Regions from separate parts of the Psychrobacter sp. M13 genome, predicted to be linked through region 2. Evidence: riboswitches for the same ligand, from Rfam matches in the RefSeq annotation. Region 2 holds a riboswitch; the other holds the start of a gene.
The links. A riboswitch is a leader RNA that binds a small molecule or an ion and turns the genes downstream of it on or off. The one in region 2 is predicted to bind thiamine pyrophosphate.

Region 1 (5,606 bases), 1.5 Mb from region 2:
TTTCGTTTTTATAATGATTAAAAGTCATGGCTAATAATAGCGCTGTCAGAGTGAAAATGAGGGCGTAGATTGTAGCGCAGTACACAAAAAATCGCCACCCAAATAAGTGACGATTACGTAATGCGTATTTTACCTTTATCTTTATGGCTCGCTATTTTGAGCAGGCCACTCAATAGGCCAGTAACGCATTAACTTATACCACCATACGTACGGTTTTGGCATCATCAAGCGCCGCATAGAGCGTATTCACTTGCTCGGCAGTGGTAATGTGTATATTCACACGCGCTGAATGGAAGCGACCTGTTTTTGAAGGCTTGACTTCGATAGAGGCTAAGTCAAAATCTGGAAATTGGCTGCCGAGGATAAGCTTAATCTCATTTAGAAGACTATCATACTCGCCTTCATGCCCGATAATGCTCATCGGGTAGTCCATAGGAAAGTCCCAGAGCTCAGGATTTTGAATATCAGTTTTTTTGCCTTTTAAGATACCCTCATTAGGCGTCATATCAGTCATCTCGATTTCTTTTTTGCTGTCTTTTTCTACATCTGGGTTTTGTTGGTTATCACTCATGAGTAATCCTTATGATTGTTTTAAATGATGACGCGCTCTGACTTTTAGCGAAAAAATCTGAGATGGGCTCAGATTTTTTGACAGTGATGTTTGATAACGATTTTTGAGAGTAATGATAGCGTCAATCAACGCGTAAGAGCAGCCATTGCATATTCTATTTATAATGATACATAAGGCATTATTCAAGGGTGCATCCTAGCTTTGAGGTTACAAATCCTTTATCAGCTACTTTTTATAGCCACAAATCGCGACATAGTCGCCACGATCATAACCTTTAATAACCTCTTGGACTTTATCATTGGCATACATAGGATGAGTTAACAAGGTTTGCGCATACTCAAAATCAACAAAACCATTCGCTTGCATCAGTGTGATTTTTTCATCAGAGGTGCGCCAGTTCGCTGATTTGACCAGCTCAATAGGATAAGGGTCAGCAGGGGAGATGTGTTCCAGTAAAGGGTGCTGCCAAGTATCTACAGCGCTGGCTAAGTTATAAAGGGTGGCAAATCCGCTCTCTTTAGGCACATCGATGAGGATAAGCTTGCCACCAGTTTTTAAGGCGTCATAGGCTTTTTGGATACAAATGTCCAAATCACTAATATAACTGACGCTGCCGTTAAACAGGATGATATCGAATTTATTAGGCTCAATCTCGCAGGTTTCAGCAGGGCTAATGTCTACTTGTAGGCCACGTTTTTCAGCGATTTCTGCCATATCTTTTGATGGCTCAATACCATGCGTAATATGGATATCGTATTCCTTTGCTAGTAGCGACTCAAATAACCCGCTACCACAGCCGATAGACAGTGTCTTACTGTCTTTATCTAAGAAGCGTGCGACCAGCTTTAGCTCGCTGGCTAGTAAGTTCTGGTTATCCAAAAACCAGCTGTCGTACGCACTGGCGTGTTCATCGAATGCGGCCATGATATTTTTCCTTGTTGTTAGTTGTTGATGGCTAAGGTTAATTTTAGAGGCTTATATTCACTACAAGCTAGGTTGACGATAATTTCAAATATGAGTCAAAAACATAGGTTAAGACAGATCTAACGCCTGTTGCCAAAAACTGACCTCCATACGCGCGGCGATATTGAATAGCTGCTGGAATTTATCCATTTGCGTAGGGCTAGCCTGTGCGAGTAGAGCATCAATCTGTGCTTCGTTCTGCGCGGTAATCGCTTGAAATTCGTCACTGGAAAACACATCAATCCATGGCTGATACGGATTGCCCGTGATAAAACCTTGCTCTTTAATGCGTTTGCCAATTTCTCCATAGCCCATTAGGCAAGGGGCAATAGCCGCATAAAGCTCGGCCAGTGAGCCTGACATCGCAGCGTCTAAGATATAGCGGCTATAAGCGATGGTCGCGGCAGATTCAGTAGCGCTCTCAACTTGTTCAAGGGGTATGTTCCATTGATGACAGAAGTCAAGATACATGTCGATTTCCATATCGAGCATGGCATTGATACCTGCTTGACCCATCCGCATTTGCGCCAGCGTTGCGCTTTTATAGACACTCAAAGCCATCACGCGGGTGTAGTGAATCAGATATAAATAGTCTTGGACGAGGTAATGACGAAAGCTGTCAGGGGCAAGCGTGCCTACCGCTAACTGCTTGACAAAGTCATGTTGGATGTAGTCATCCCACGTTGGGCAGTTGTGACGTAGCGTTTGATAATTCATAGGGTGCACTTGCCTTTATAAAAGTGCAAGTAAGCAGGTGGTAGGAGACGAGAAGTGAGTAGGCACAAAAAACTTAGCAGATTATGGATATAAACGGGCAAGGCTTGCTTAGCAAAATAGGCTTAAGAGGTGTGCTACAAAATGTCACGCTTGTTTCCTACGTCAGTGCTAACTGCATCAGGTTCGCGGGTAACTCTCAGCCATGATTGTGATGGTGTTAAAAGCATCAAAAATCACAGCACCCCGACAAGGTTTTTAGGAATAAATAGTTTAGATCTGCTGTTATTTGAGCAGTTGAGCCATATGATAGACGAACTCTGGCATCATTAGCAAGTGATGCGCACAGAACCATAAATAATGGTTCTGTCTGTGCCCTTATGTTGAAGCTTCGAAGTGCCTCTATACAAAAGCGTCGCTAACATTGCTTTAGCTGGTGGTAATGAATGCTACACTCAGCTTTTATTTCATTGCTGTTTAATGACTTGTTAGCTAAGACTAAAAGGTTTTATGATATAGCTTTGCTCAAAGCTACTGTTCATTCAAATTTCTTATATTATTTAAATTTCTTATGAAACGGGCATCACTTACAGCCATTTTTGCGCTTCCTCAATGAGGGTTTGTATTCTACGAGGCATGGCATACTCGCGTTTGGTCGCCACATAAAGGGTTTCACTGATGGGAGTAGATAGAGGGTGGCTATTGATAAGATGAGATCTTTCAAAGGCAACGACAGCATGCTCAGGTAGCACGGTGAATCCTAATCCGCGACTTACAGGCTCCAAAATCAACCCTATCTGATTAGAAAAGCCCTTTTCTTCAAAGTCGTTAATATGCTCAAACTCAGAAAAGTTAGCGCCTAATAATAGATTGGCATGATGAGCGCCATCAGGATGACCAATAAATCCAAGTTGGACTAAAGCTTCCCAGTCTACTGATTTAATCTGCGCTGACGTCACTAATAACAAAGCTTCCGTCGCCACGGGCTTACAATTGATACTGGAAATACGGGAGATATCAGTCATAAAACCGATATCAATATCACTACTAACCAGCGCCTGCTCCACGTCACTATTAGGTGCAAACCTATAATTGATTATCAGCTTAGGATGCATCTGTTGCAATGATAAAAGATGAGGATAGAGCTTGAGCCCCACACTTCCAGGCGACATCACACGCACCTTACCCTCAAAAGCTAAATCCTCCCCAAGACGCTGCTCTAAATGAGTCAGTTTTAGCAAGATATCTTTTGCCTCGTCATAGAGGTACTCGCCTGCACTAGTTAATGAGAATTGCTTACCTTGGCGTATAAGCAGCGAGATATCTAACTGCGCCTCGAGCTTATTAATATGTTGACTGACGCCCGATTGCGTCATATGCAGACGCTCAGCTGTATGAGTGAAGTGACCGACTTCTACCAAAGTACAAAAAGTGCGTAGCCAGATAGTATTTATCATTACAAACCATACTTATTTATATAATAAATGATAATTTTACGTAATGATTGTACCTTTGTATAGTAGTCCTGTGTCAAGCGATCACTAATCAAAAACAGCATATCAAGCAGGAGTACTAACAATGAGTAAGGTTTACCCAAGAAGTTTTTCACATATTGGTCTTTCAGTACCTGACTTAGCAGCAGCGGTGAAGTTCTATACAGAAGTCATGGGTTGGTACATTATTATGGAGCCGACTGAGATCGTTGAAGATGACAGTCCAATTGGTGAGATGTGTACGGAAGTGTTTGGCGCAGGTTGGGGCAGCTTTCGTATCGCGCATTTATCGACTGGCGATCGCATAGGCGTGGAGATATTTGAATTTAAGAATCAAGAAAATCCTGAGAATAATTTTGAATATTGGAAAACGGGTATCTTTCATTTTTGTGTGCAAGATCCTGATGTAGAAGGGCTTGCTGAGAGTATTGTGGCGGCTGGTGGTAAAAAACGCATGCAAAAGCCACGCTACTACTATCCAGACGAAAAACCTTATCGTATGATTTATATGGAAGACCCGTTTGGTAATATCGTTGAGATTTATAGTCACAGCTATGAGCTTATCTATAGCGAAGGCGCTTACTGAAAGTAAGTTGTTAATCTTGGAGTAAGCTTTCACATAAAATCTATCTTATAAGCACAAACTAATAGCCACAAACTAATAGCCACAAAAAAGCTGAGCAATGGCTCAGCTTTTTTGGATAACTATCTTTATCAAACTTAGTCACTCTTTATCTAGTCATTCTCAAGGAATGAGCGCAAATGCTCAGAGCGTGATGGATGACGTAGTTTGCGTAGCGCTTTTGCCTCGATCTGACGAATACGCTCACGGGTCACATCGAACTGCTTGCCGACTTCTTCCAACGTATGATCGGTTGGCATATCGATACCAAAACGCATCTTCAATACGCGGGCTTCACGTTCAGTTAGATTACCCAACACATCACGCGTCGCTTCGCGTAGACCAGCTGCCGTCGCATCATCAACAGGGCTTGAGATCGTACCATCTTCGATAAAGTCGCCTAAGTGCGAGTCTTCATCATCACCGATTGGCGTCTCCATAGAGATCGGCTCTTTGGCAATTTTCAGTACTTTACGCACCTTTACTTCGTCCATCTCTAAGCGTTCGCCTAACTCCTCAGGCGTCGGCTCACGGCCCATCTCTTGTAGCAATTGACGTGAGACACGGTTGATTTTGTTGATGGTCTCAATCATATGCACAGGGATACGGATAGTACGCGCCTGATCGGCGATAGAGCGAGTAATCGCCTGACGAATCCACCACGTGGCGTAGGTCGAGAACTTGTAACCACGGCGATATTCAAATTTATCAACGGCTTTCATTAGGCCGATATTACCTTCTTGAATAAGATCCAAGAACTGCAACCCACGGTTGGTGTATTTTTTGGCGATGGAGATAACCAGACGTAGGTTAGCCTCAACCATTTCTTTTTTGGCACGGCGGGCTTTGGCTTCACCAATTGCCATACGACGCGCCACATCCTTCATGTCGTGAATTTCCATCTCAAGCTTTTGCTCATAATCACGGATTTTACGCTGTAAAAGAATAACGTCGTCGGTCACTTTTTCTAGCGTCTCGCTGAAGGCAGGCTTGCCTTTTAGGCGTTCGGTCAACCAATCGACGTTAGTCTCATTACTTGGGAAGGTTTTGCGGAACTCTTCACGCGGCATACGACCACGACGAATCACCAAGCGCATGATCTGACGCTCTTGCTTACGCACATCATCATAGACGTCATGCATGATAGCCATGACCTGATCGGACATACGATTATTGAGCTTGAGCATCATAAAGCGCTCAGCGAGCAGCTTATAAGCTTCGTTAGCTTGCTCACTACCACGAC
Region 2 (5,606 bases):
CCCGATAGCTACCCACTCTACTAAAAACTAAAAAATTATACTATAAACACATTGGTGAAAACTATTTCAAATTCTTGTTCACGTTATATCCATATTTATATAATTATTTATAACATATAGACGCCTAGTAAACAGTAATGACAACAATAACACTTATCTTGTAGCTTCAAATAAATACAGACAAATACTTAAAGCTATTAACTATACCTATAATCACTATAAAAATATTCTAATGATTTATAGTCTAAACGTTCTGCATAAACATCGTTTGATATGAGTAATACTGCAAGATATATACCAAAAAAGATGAATGTAATCACTTTTGATAAAATAAAACCTTAAATTCCAACATCTTGCAAAGGATAATCAATGACAGTAACGACTTGCCGACTGGTTACTTCACTTTTTATAAAAGAATTTTCGCCAAAATAAGCTCTTAGGCGTTCAGTTTGAGTGTTGAAGTCCATATAATCGATAATAAAGAGCGCTGGTAGTATAGCAATTATATTTTGTACAGTATGGCTAAGATAAAAAATAATAAAATCTGTCTAAGTTGCCAATTCATGGCGGCTCATCACGGTGATGAACAGCGACCAAAAGCAGATATACAGCAGCCATTGCCAAACGCTCATCACTTTCATAAGTTTTGGAATAAAAAACTCTAGACGCTCAACTAGTAAGGCCACCTCATCATTTGCTATACTTAACTCCTTATTCTTCTGACTTGTCTTGTACCGATATGAACGCCAACTCTTCAAACCCTAGTAGCTCCATAAATTTTGAGCAAAATAACAGCTTACTTGCATCCGATTCTAGCACAGATGCTTCTAACACCAACACGGTTGAGCAAAGCCGTCAAGGACAGCAAATGTGGGGTGGGCGCTTTAGCGAGGCTACCGATAGCTTCGTTGCCGCTTTTACTGCCTCCGTTGGTTTTGATCAACGCTTTGCTCGCCACGATATCGAAGGCTCTATTGCCCACGCTACGATGCTTGGTGAATGCGACATTCTCACCAAAAGCGAAGTGGCGACTATTATTGATGGTCTAGAGCAAGTACTGAGCGAAATTGAGCTGGGCGAGTTTGACTGGTCAATCGCGCTTGAAGATGTGCACATGAACGTCGAATCGCGCTTAACCGATATCATCGGTGCCGTCGGTAAAAAACTACACACAGGTCGTAGTCGTAACGATCAAGTGGCTACTGACATTCGTCTTTGGTTACGGGAAGAAGTCGATAATATTATAGCCCTATTGGTTCGTTTGCAGAGCGGCTTGCTCAATCTCGCTGAGCAGCATACGGATACGATTATGCCAGGCTTTACCCATTTGCAGACCGCGCAGCCTGTCAGCTTTGGTCATCATGTGATGGCATGGTTTGAGATGCTCTATCGTGATACTGAGCGCCTAGTTGACGCCCGTCGTCGTATCAATCAGTTACCACTTGGTAGCGCCGCTCTTGCAGGGACGACTTTTCCGATCGACCGTACTATTACTGCTGAATTGTTAGGTTTTGAAGGTATCTGCCAAAATTCTTTAGACGCAGTATCAGATCGTGATTTTGCGATTGAATTTACCTCCGCGGCTTCCATTCTAATGATGCATCTGTCACGCATGAGCGAAGAGATTATCCTATGGATGTCAGCGCAATTTAACTTTGTACAGATACCAGATCGCTTCTGTACCGGCTCATCAATCATGCCGCAAAAGAAAAACCCTGATGTGCCAGAGCTGGTACGCGGCAAAGCGGCTCGAGTATTTGGGCAGCTAATGACGCTCCTAAGCTTAATGAAAAGCCAGCCACTCGCTTATAATAAAGACAATCAAGAAGACAAAGAGCCACTATTTGATTGTGTTGATACGCTAACAGGCTCGCTACTAGCTTTTGCCGATATGCTGCCGAATATCACGCCCAATAAAGAAAATATGCGTGCTGCTACGATGAAGGGCTATGCGACGGCGACCGATTTGGCGGATTACTTGGTCCGTAATGGTGTGGCATTTCGTGATGCTCATGAGGTAGTTGGCAATGCCGTTGCTTTGGGTATCAAAGAAGGCGTCGACTTGAGCGACTTGTCATTGGCGCAGTTGCAACAATTTAGTGACGCCATTGGCGATGATGTGTTTGAATATTTAACTTTAGAAGGTTCACTGGCTGCCCGTGATCACTTAGGTGGCACCGCCCCTAATCAAGTTAAGCAAGCGGTTGCTCGTGGGCGCACTCGTTTAGAGATTTTTGCTTAAATGGTTTTATACAAGTTTATTAATTTATAGTAAATCACACCCGCTATTAGGCGGGTGTTTTTATAAAGATAATCAGGTAAAGTAGCTTATCAAATACTCGTTTTTTAACATTGAATAATACGGAGTTATCTATGACTGAAACCTTTAACCCACAAGCCAATACCGTATTTTGTCGCAAGTATCAGCAGGACTTGCCAAAAATGGCGCATCCCCCTTTTCCAAATAAAAAAGGACAAGAGCTACAAGAAACGGTTTCGGACAAAGCTTGGAAAGAATGGCTTGAGCAGCAAACCATGCTGATCAATGAAAACCATCTAAGCATGCTAGATCCTGAAGCTAAAAAGTTCTTAACCGATCAGCGTGATAAATTTTTGGATAACGAAGATTACGAGCGCGCACAGGGTTGGACGCCTGAAAGCAAGTAAATTAAAACTAAGTAAATAGTCTAACAACTCATCTTTTACAACGTTGCTTAGCAGACTTTTTTAACTAGATCTAATATGACAAAGATTTGTAGCGATGATGACTTTGCATAAAGCAAAAAATGACATTGTATAAAAAGTGACATTATCTATATAAATAAATAGCATTAGCGCTTAGGGCAAAATTTTGTTAGTATCAAGACGATTTACAACACTGACAGACTCGGGGTGCGGTGTAGGTGGCTATTTAAATAGTCATCGTACATTCGCTGAGAGATCACCCGCCGAACCTGATGCGGTTAGTACCGACGCAGGGAAGTCTTAAGCACTTTGTTATTTAGAAGTAAAGGATATGCAGAAATGCCTTTTTATTATCGGTGTATATTTAGTACAGCTTACGTTTTGCTAAACAATAACGTCTAATAAAAAGTTGCGTCCAAAGTATGATTGATAGCATTTATGACTATTTTGCTTAGTGATAAACTCTATTAATCCACTGACATTTACTTTGATAACTTATGCTTGCCCCGCAGCTACTGGCGGTGTTGCCTTACCCTTAGACAACACAATCGCTAGGACAGCATATGACTACTGCAACGATTCATCCAACACCTGACAGCCACTCATCTACACACTCTGAGCCGACATTATATAAACCTGCTAACTCGCCTGTCACAAACTCAAGCAAAGCAGATAAAAAGAGCGACGCGCTAAAAACTCCTGCTCATCGTAGTGACACTGATGCGCGTTTTGAAGAAGACGCTCGCGACTTGCATCGTATCTTGCCCGCCTCTCATAAAGTCTATATCGAAGGCACGCGTCCTGATATTCAAGTGCCCATGCGCAAAATTAGCCTTGACCCTACTCCAGTACAAGGTACTCCTGAGAACGAGTGGGAGCCAAATCCAGCATTTTATGTCTACGATACTTCTGGCGTCTATACTGATCCCAACATTCAGATTGATCTAACCAAAGGCTTGCCAAAATTGCGCGAAGGCTGGATAGCTGAGCGCGGCGATACTGAACAGCTAGATGGCTTGTCCAGCTCATATGGTCTAGCGCGTGCGCGTGATATCAGCACCGCCAATCTAAGATTCGCTCATATTGATAAACCGCGTCGTGCCAAAGATGTCGCTGGTAAAGCAGGCAACGTCACGCAAATGTACTATGCGCGCCGTGGCATCATTACTCCAGAAATGGAATACATCGCCATCCGCGAGACCCAAAAGCAACACGAGCTGACCGATATGCGCCAACATGATGGGGAGAGCTTTGGCGCGAACACTCCTACTGTCATCACTCCTGAATTTGTGCGCTCAGAGGTAGCAGCAGGACGCGCAATCATTCCTAATAATATCAACCACCCTGAATCTGAACCGATGATTATCGGGCGCAACTTCTTGGTCAAAATTAACGCCAATATCGGTAACTCAGCGCTCGGCTCTTCTATTGATGAAGAAGTCTCTAAAATGACGTGGGCGACACGTTGGGGCGCTGATACCATCATGGACTTATCAACGGGTAACCATATTCATGAGACTCGTGAGTGGCTAATTCGCAACTCACCGGTACCGATTGGTACGGTTCCTATTTATCAGGCACTAGAAAAAGTCGATGGTGTCGCTGAAGATTTAACGTGGGAGATATTCCGCGATACGCTGATAGAGCAGGCGGAACAAGGCGTGGATTATTTTACTATTCATGCAGGTGTTTTACTCGAATACGTACCGATGACTGCTGGACGCTTAACGGGTATCGTCTCACGCGGTGGCTCTATCATGGCGCAGTGGTGCCTTGCGCATCAACAGCAGAACTTTTTGTATACGCATTTTGCTGATATTTGCGAGATTATGAAACAGTATGATGTGGCGTTTAGCTTAGGCGATGGCCTGCGCCCTGGCTGCTTGCAAGATGCCAACGATGAAGCACAATTTGGTGAGCTGCGTACCCTTGGAGAGGTAACCAAAATCGCTTGGGAGCACGATGTACAAGTAATGGTTGAAGGCCCAGGTCATGTCGCGATGAACCGCATTAAAGAGAATATGGACTTGCAACTTGAGCTGTGTAATGACGCACCTTTTTATACCTTAGGGCCATTAACGACCGATATCGCACCTGGGTACGATCATGTTACGAGTGCTATTGGCGCGGCGATGATTGGCTGGTTTGGTACCGCGATGCTATGTTACGTCACGCCAAAAGAGCATCTGGGCCTGCCGAATAAAAAGGATGTCAAAGATGGCATCATCACTTACAAAATCGCCGCCCATGCTGCCGATCTTGCCAAAGGTCATCCGGGTGCACAAGCACGTGATAATGCCTTATCCAAAGCCCGTTTTGAATTCCGCTGGGATGATCAGTTCAACCTAGCACTCGATCCTGATACTGCCCGTGAGTTCCATGATGAGACTCTGCCAAAAGACGCTCATAAAACCGCTCACTTTTGCTCGATGTGTGGCCCGAAGTTTTGCTCAATGAAAATCACCCAGAACGTGCGGGAGTATGCTAAGGGTTTGGAGAGTAAAGGGGTTTAAAAACTGCCTGATTATTCTCACAAAAAAGCCTAGCGCTATTAATAGTTGCTAGGCTTTTTTCAGTTAATTTTTTATTGAAGTATTGAAGTATTGAAGTTACGAAGACTCTATAATTACAGGGATTGCTTGACGTAGGTAGTTATCCCAGAATTGTTCTCGATTGGGTACATTTTGAATATTCTGCAAGAATCCTAAGCATTCATCAGCAGATAGTTTAAGATCAACACCGCGCAAGAGTCCAATAACCCCACTAATCATATTCAAAGTGTCTATTTGTTGAGCGTTCAAGAGACCTGCATCGTCATTTAAGCTAACCTCCCTCCAAAGTTCTTTCGTTATATCTAAACTTTTAGTTAATTTAGGGTTATTTTCGAAAATTTCTTCTCCAGTGATAATCATTTCATGACT

Region 1: another riboswitch for thiamine pyrophosphate. It lies ahead of tenA (thiaminase II); the one in region 2 lies ahead of thiC (phosphomethylpyrimidine synthase ThiC).

The regions. Positions count from the first base shown of each region.
Region 1 covers NZ_CP132194.1:1,780,278-1,785,883, reverse strand. Annotated here, with positions in the region: gene Q9G97_RS07460 (YbeD family protein) at 194-514, opposite strand; gene Q9G97_RS07455 (class I SAM-dependent methyltransferase) at 797-1,495, opposite strand; gene tenA (thiaminase II) at 1,604-2,251, opposite strand; TPP riboswitch at 2,389-2,507, opposite strand; gene Q9G97_RS07445 (LysR family transcriptional regulator) at 2,836-3,705, opposite strand; gene Q9G97_RS07440 (lactoylglutathione lyase family protein) at 3,827-4,327, shown strand; gene rpoD (RNA polymerase sigma factor RpoD) at 4,477-5,606, opposite strand, start outside.
Region 2 covers NZ_CP132194.1:128,871-134,476, reverse strand. Annotated here, with positions in the region: gene argH (argininosuccinate lyase) at 869-2,242, shown strand; gene Q9G97_RS00590 (oxidative damage protection protein) at 2,374-2,667, shown strand; TPP riboswitch at 2,879-2,998, shown strand; gene thiC (phosphomethylpyrimidine synthase ThiC) at 3,249-5,198, shown strand; gene Q9G97_RS00580 (hypothetical protein) at 5,295-5,606, opposite strand, start outside.